Linked DNA regions of Chitinimonas arctica. The protein of the gene in region 2 interacts with the protein of the main gene of each other region in a pairwise test. Links are inferred from orthologs where the notes say so. Each region holds a gene or a part of one and is shown on either strand. Other genes may lie near its edges.

Region 1 (3,696 bases), 670 kb from region 2 along the record:
TCGCGATAGGCAGGCGCGGACTGCATGGTTTGCGGCTCTCCCCGCATATGCATCAGGCAAACCCCTGCCGCGCTGTCGGCCAGGGCTTGCAGGGCACCTGGCGCCTCCAGTGCGGCGATATCGTTGACCATGTCCACGCCGGCCGCCAAGGCCGCCCGCATCACCGCCGGCTTGCGAGTATCGATCGACAGGGGGATTTGCCAGGCGGCCAGTTCGGTCAGCACCGGCAAGACCCTCGCCAGTTCTTCTTCGACGCTCACCTGGGCGGCGCCGGGCCGGGTCGACTCCCCGCCGATATCGAGGATATCGACGCCGTCGTCCACCATCTGCCGAGCACTTTCCAATGCGGCAGCCAGCGAATGGTGGCGGCCACCATCGGAAAAGGAGTCGGGGGTGATATTGAGGATGCCCATGACCAATGGCCGGTCAAGGGAGAGCCGAAAGCGGCCCAGTTGTAGGGGAGTAGACATGAGAACTGATTTAGCGCGCTAACGAGCGTAAGCGAGGCTCCCTCGCGGCGGGTGCGTGGTTGTAGGTGCCGAAGGCGCCTTACAACCACGGCCTACTCCTTGCGGGTGCGAGGGCGGGGGGAGTTGGATTAAACCAAGCAAGGGAGGGTTCATTTGCCACGGACCGTTAACGCCCGGCTTTGCCGGGTGGTGAACCGCAGTTTGAGTGTGCACAATATTTCAGTGCGCCCATGAAAACGACAGCGGGGAGGCGCTGTCGTTGCAGAAGTTTTTAAGAGAGGATTACAGTTCCTGGGCCGGTGTCACGGTCGGCTCGGGTGCAGGACCGCTGGGCGGAAGATCGCCTGCCGGAACCTTGGTGCTTGCCATCGGCTTGGGCGGGCGCGGCGGCCGGCCTTGCATGATGTCCTCGACCTGGTCCGAATCGATGGTTTCCCATTCGACCAGGGCAGCGGTCATTGCCTCGACCTTGTCGCGATTCTCTTCCAGCAGACGCTGGGCCAGCGCGTACTGCTCGTCGATGATGCGGCGGATTTCCTGGTCGACCTGCTGCATGGTCGCTTCCGACAAATTGGTATGGGTGGTAACGGAACGGCCGAGGAAAACCTCGCCCTCGTTCTCGCCATACACCATCGGTCCCAGGGTCGCGGACATGCCGTAGCGGGTGACCATATCGCGAGCGATCTTGGTGGCCCGTTCGAAGTCGTTGGACGCCCCGGTGGAGATGCGGCCGACAAACAGGTCCTCGGCAATGCGCCCACCGAACAGGATGGCCAGGCGGCTCAGCATCTGGTCCTTGTACAGCGAGACGGCATCACGCTCCGGCAGCTGCCAGGTGAGGCCCAGGGCACGGCCGCGCGGCATGATGGTGACCTTGTGCACCGGGTCGGTACCCGGCAGCAGGCGGGCAACCACGGCGTGGCCGGATTCATGGTAGGCGGTGGCGCGGCGCTCGTCCTCGGTCAGGACCATGGAACGGCGTTCCGGACCCATGAAGATCTTGTCCTTGGCTTGTTCGAAATCGTGCATATCGACCAGGCGCTTATTGGAACGCGCGGCGAACAGCGCGGCTTCGTTGACCAGGTTGGCCAGGTCGGCGCCGGACATGCCGGGCGTGCCACGGGCCAATACGCCGGCATCGACGTCGGTGGAAATCGGCACCTTGCGCATATGTACGTGCAGGATCTGCTCGCGGCCACGGATATCCGGCAGGGGCACGACCACCTGGCGGTCGAACCGGCCCGGACGCAACAGGGCGGGATCGAGCACATCGGGACGGTTGGTCGCGGCAATCACGATCACACCCGAGCTGCCTTCAAAGCCATCCATCTCGACCAGCATCTGGTTGAGGGTCTGTTCGCGTTCGTCGTTACCGCCGCCAAGTCCGGCACCGCGCTGACGACCCACCGCATCGATTTCGTCGATGAAGATGATGCAGGGCGCGTTCTTCTTGGCGTTCTCGAACATATCGCGCACACGGGCGGCACCGACACCGACAAACATCTCGACGAAGTCCGAACCGGAGATCGAGAAGAACGGTACCTTGGCTTCGCCTGCGATGGCACGGGCCAGCAGGGTCTTACCGGTACCGGGCGAACCCACCATCAGTACGCCACGGGGAATGCGGCCGCCCAGTTTCTGGAACTTGGAAGGATCGCGCAGGAAGTCGACGATTTCGCTGACTTCTTCCTTGGATTCGTCGCAACCGGCCACGTCGGCGAAGGTCACGGTATTGTTGTTCTCGTCCAGCATGCGGGCGCGGCTCTTGCCGAAACTGAAGGCGCCGCCCTTGCCGCCGCCCTGCATCTGCCGCATGAAGAAGATCCACACGCCGATCAACAGCAACATGGGGAACCAGTTGACGAAGATGCTCATCAGCAGGCTGGGCTCATCCTCCGGCTTGCCGCTGAATTTGACGTTGTGCTTGATCAGGGTATCGACCAGGCGGAAATCGAAAGGCGCGAAGCTGGAGAAATTGGTCCCGTCGGTACGCTTGCCTCGTATCCACTGGCCGCGCAGCGGATTGCCGTCGATCTCGACAGTGGCGATCCGGTTCTCCTGCACTTCGACCATGAACTGCGAGTACGGCACCTGTACCTGTTGTTCCTGACGCTTGGTGAACTGGTTGTACACGATCATCAGCACCAAAGTGATGATGACCCAGATGGCGATATTTTTGCCCAGATTGTTCACGGGACGCTCCTCTTAGCCGGCGAAGTGAAGAACGGCCGCGCCGGCGGCGGCCATAAAATAGGAACCCAGGATTCTATCGGCTGTCGGGACGGCCCGTTAGGGCTTTTTTCCCTTGCCCAGCAGATAGATCTCCGTCGAACGGTCGCGCGAGGCGGCCGGTTTGCGCGACAACACCGTCTGGAAGGTATCGCGCATCTGCTGCATATACTCGGTATAGCCGGAACCCTGGAAGGTCTTGACCAGAAAATTGCCGCCGGGTTTCAAATAATCGCGGCAAAAATCCAGTGCCAGCTCACATAGATAGAAACTGCGCGCCTGGTCCGTCACCGCCATGCCAGTGATATTGGGGGCGATATCGCAAATCGCAAGATCCACCAGGCGGCCATCCAGCAACTTGGTAAATTGTGCCAGGACCGCGTCCTCACGGAAATCGCCCTGGATGAACTCGACACCGCGAATCGGATCCATCGGCAGCATATCGAGGGCGAATACCCGTCCGGCTTCGCCTACCTTCTGCTTGGCTACCTGCGACCAGCTGCCGGGCGCCGCGCCGAGGTCGGCTACCCAGGCACCCTGTTTGAACAGCTTGTCCTTTTCATCGATCTCCAGCAGCTTGTAGGCCGCTCTCGCGCGGTAGTTGTCCTTCTGCGCCTGCTGCACATAATGGTCGTTCACGTGCTCCCGTAGCCACGCGTTACTGGATTTGCTTCTTTTCATACGCCCCCTTGGGCGGACGTCCCCGCCCGTGTCGCCGCGAGCGGGTATTTCCTATCCTCGTCAGCGGGCCTAACTGGGTGTATTTTCATATTGAAAGAGTTGCTACGCCTTGTTGGTGATTCAGCTAGAATTCGTCGCTTTTTCGCGGAGTTACAAGATGGAACTGACTAGAGACGAGCGCCTTTACCTGCGCACCCAAGCCCACCAGCTGAGCCCTGTCGTGATGATAGGCAATAACGGCCTGACCGATGCGGTCATGCGCGAAATCGCCCTCAACCTCGACGCCCATGAATTGATCAAGGTCCGTGTGTTGGGC
Region 2 (3,676 bases):
GCGCGTTATCCTGCCGGGTCAGCAGCGAATCGACATACTCGATCAACGGCGGCTGAACCAGTTCGTAGCCGAAGCTGGCGATCAGGTCGAGCGACGCACGACGCAAGGTCTCCACGCGGCGCGCTTCTGGCGGCAGCAGGTCGGCGATATTTTCGGGCAGTATCCAGTTACGCATAGGTGCAGGCCGGGACGCGAAGCGTGCCAGCAATCATGTTCCGTTCAGCAGCCGACCTGGCATAACGGTTATCCGCTATGCCAGGTCGGCCGATTTCGGCGAGGCTTTACGCCACTAAGAGGTGTCGGTCACAGCAAGAGGCCCTCGGCAAGGAGCGCGAGGGCCTATGCAGGCAACGCATTATCTCACAAGCCGATCACTTCGCTCGTGGGTCCTTCATGTACTTGAAAAATGCCGAGCTGGGTTCCAGCACCATCACGTCCGACTTCGACTTGAAGGTCTTCTTGTAAGCTTCCAGGCTGCGATAGAAAGCATAGAACTCGGGATTCTGGCCATAGGCCGCACCATAGATACTGGCCGCTTTACCGTCGCCTTCACCCTTGAGCTGCTGAGCCTTGTTGAAAGCATCGGCGATGATGATTTCACGCTGGCGATCGGCATCCGCACGGATCTTTTCCGCTTCGGCCGAACCTTCCGAGCGCAATTGGCTGGCCACGGTCTTGCGTTCCGAGATCATCCGCTCATACACGGCGTTGCTGATATCGTCGGGAAAATCGACCCGCTTCAGCCGCACATCGACAATATGCACACCAATCTTGCGCGCATCGGCGTCGGCGACCTGACCCACGATCTCCATCACTTCGTCGCGCTTGCCGGAGATCACATCCTGCACCGTCTGCTTGCCGAATTCGGCCCGCAGTACATCGTTGACGGTCTTGCGCAGACGGGCGGAAGCGGTACGTTCGTTGCCGCCCACGCTCTTGTAATACTGCTCGACGTCGATGACTTGCCACTTCACATAGCTATCGACCAGGACGTTTTTCTTTTCGATGGTGTTGAAGCGCTCCGGGCTTTCGGCATCCATGGTGAGGATGCGGCGATCGAAGTAACGCACCGATTGCAGCAAAGGCACCTTGAACTTGATCCCCGGCTCCTTCACCACGCGCACCACTTCACCCAGCTGGAACACCATGGCCGATTGACGCTGGTCAACGGTAAACACGCTCATGCTGAGCACCAGCAAGCCCAGCAAGACGATCACAACGGCGGAAACAAGACGGTTCATATCAACGCCCCTCCCTATCGCCGCGATTGGCGGCTTCGGACTTCAGGCGGACAGCGGGGGTTTCGCCGCCGGCGGGTATTTCGGCCGTGGCGGGGCCAGGGCCGGACAATTGCATCAGCTTATCCAGGGGCAGGTAAAGCAGGTTGCCGCTACCGGCCTTCTGATCGACCAATACCTTGGAACTGTTGCTCATGATTTCCTGCATGGTGTCGAGGTACATGCGATCCCGTGTCACTTGCGGCGCCTTGCTGTACTCGGCGACCACCTGGCTGAAACGCGAGGCATTACCCTCGGCTTCGGCAATCACCCGACGCTTGTAGCCTTCCGCCTCCTGCAACAGCCGGGCCGCGTTACCGCGCGCCTTGGGCACCACATCGTTGGAATAGGCGGTACCGTCGTTGGTCTGCTTGACCTTGTCCTGGCCGGCCTTCACGGCATCGGCGAACGCGGCCTGCACTTCTTCCGGCGGCTGTACGTCATTGATATTGATACGGCTGATGCGAATACCGGCGCCATAGCTATCGAGCAAGTTTTGAATCAAGCGCGTCGCATCGGCGGCAACCTGGCCACGTCCTTCGTTCAGCACAAAATCGACCTTGTTGCGGCCGACGATTTCGCGGATGGAGGTTTCGGCAGCCTGCTTGACGATGTCGCGGGCGTCGCCATCGGCAACATTGTTAAAGACAAAGGCCTTGGCGTCCTTGATGTCGTATTGGACTTCCAGCTGCATATCGATGATGTTCTGGTCCTGCGTCAGCATCAGCGATTCATCGGGCAGGCGGTTCTTGGTGCTGCCCTGGAAGCCTACTTCCACGGAACGCACCTCGGACATCTTGACGATCTCGCGCTGCTCGATCGGCCACGGCATATGCCAATGCAGACCCGGATCGGTCGTCTGCACATAGCGGCCAAAGCGCAGCACCACGGCTTCTTCGCGCGCATCGACAACATAGAAGCCGCTGGCTGCCCACAGTACCGCCACCACACCCAGCACGGCGCCAATGCCGCCAGCCATGGCGCGGCCGTCATGCGGGGGGTTCGGGCCAGCATCGGCCGGGCGGCCGGGCTTGCCACCGAAGAACTGTTTGAGCTTATTGGTGAACTGGCGAATGATTTCGTCCAGATCGGGCGGACCGTCCTTGCCTCGGCGGCCCCACTGCGGGTCTTGCGACATATTGGCTTTATTCCGTCGTTGAATAGTCGGGCATTGATTCGACCAGCACCTGTCGTAATAAATCCAGGCCCAGGCCGTTTTTCGCGCTAATACGGACGGCGCGAATCCTACCATACTCGTCCCGCTCGACAGCGGGTTCGCCACCCTTGAGATCGATCTTGTTCCAAATCACGATCTGCGGGATCGCGTCGGCGGCGATTTCCTTCAGCACGATATTGACTGCTTCGATCTGTGCTTCGCGCGTCTCGCTGGCGCCATCGACCACATGCAGCAGCAGATCGGCGCGGATGGTTTCTTCCAGGGTGGCGCGAAACGCCTCGACCAGGCCATGCGGCAGGTCGCGGATAAAACCGACCGTATCAGACAAGACGATAGAGTGCTGCGGGTCAAGAAATAGCTTGCGACTGGTGGTATCCAGCGTGGCGAACAGCTGGTCCGCCGCGTAGGTGCGTTCGTGCGTCAGCGCGTTGAACAAGGTCGATTTACCGGCATTGGTATAGCCTACCAGCGAAACGGAAAACTGTTTGCTGCGCTCACGCGCGCGCCGCTGGGTATCCCGGTGCCGCTGTAGCTCTTTCAGCTTGACCTTGAGCTTGCTCACCCGTTCGTTGAGCATGCGCCGGTCCATCTCCAGCTGGGTTTCGCCGGGACCGCCGCGCGTACCCGTGGCGCCGCGCTGCCGCTCCAGGTGGGTCCAACCGCGTACCAGCCGGGTGGACATATATTGCAGCTGAGCCAGTTCGACCTGCAGTTTGCCCTCGTTGGAACGGGCGCGCTGCCCGAAAATATCCAGGATCACCCGGACCCGGTCGGACACGCGGCATTCCAAGGCCTTTTCCAGGTTGCGCTCCTGCGCGCCGGACAAGGCATGGTTGAACAACACGGTGTCCGCCTCGAATGCGGCGACGCTGGCCGCGACTTCTTCCACCTTGCCGGAACCGGCGAACAGCTTGGGATCGGGCCGCTGGCGCTTGCCCTGGATGATGGCCATGACCTGATAGCCGTTGCTTTCAGCCAACAGCTTGAATTCTTCTATGTTCTCCAGATAATCGGGACCGCCGAAATCCAGACAAACGAGGACGGCCTTATCGCCGCCTTGGTGGCGTTCAAACACGCAGGCTTTCTTCTAGATGAGAGGTTGGCGCCAGGCGCCGGAAAGTCTTCAATCGTATGCCAACACGAACGGGGCACCAAAGCGCCCCGCCCTCGATACCGCTACGGAAAATCAGGCGTCGGCAGCCGGTGTGGCTGGCTGGTCCTT

What was found. The genes of interacting proteins can lie anywhere in the genome.
Region 1: the proteins of hflK (region 2) and ftsH interact in binary tests that used the Escherichia coli proteins (3 or more experiments, as listed by UniProt). The link is inferred for Chitinimonas arctica from one-to-one orthologs.

What each region holds. Positions count from the first base shown.
Region 1 is NZ_CP041730.1:3,424,009-3,427,704, reverse strand. The notes cover bases 209-3,116. They hold ftsH (ATP-dependent zinc metalloprotease FtsH), read right to left. Parts: upstream 2,664-3,116; coding sequence 753-2,663; downstream 209-752. Other genes in these bases: rlmE (23S rRNA (uridine(2552)-2'-O)-methyltransferase RlmE), read right to left, coding at 2,760-3,116; folP (dihydropteroate synthase), read right to left, coding at 209-470. In the rest of the region: more of folP, read right to left, coding at 1-208; more of rlmE, read right to left, coding at 3,117-3,380; ribosome assembly RNA-binding protein YhbY, read left to right, coding at 3,538-3,696. UniProt on the Escherichia coli protein: Acts as a processive, ATP-dependent zinc metallopeptidase for both cytoplasmic and membrane proteins. Plays a role in the quality control of integral membrane proteins.
Region 2 is NZ_CP041730.1:4,091,795-4,095,470, reverse strand. What follows is about bases 330-3,217. They hold hflK (FtsH protease activity modulator HflK), read right to left. Parts: upstream 2,416-3,217; coding sequence 1,243-2,415; downstream 330-1,242. Other genes in these bases: hflX (GTPase HflX), read right to left, coding at 2,423-3,217; hflC (protease modulator HflC), read right to left, coding at 372-1,241. Outside these bases: FNU76_RS18655 (ATP phosphoribosyltransferase regulatory subunit), read right to left, coding at 1-175; more of hflX, read right to left, coding at 3,218-3,529; RNA chaperone Hfq, read right to left, coding at 3,641-3,676.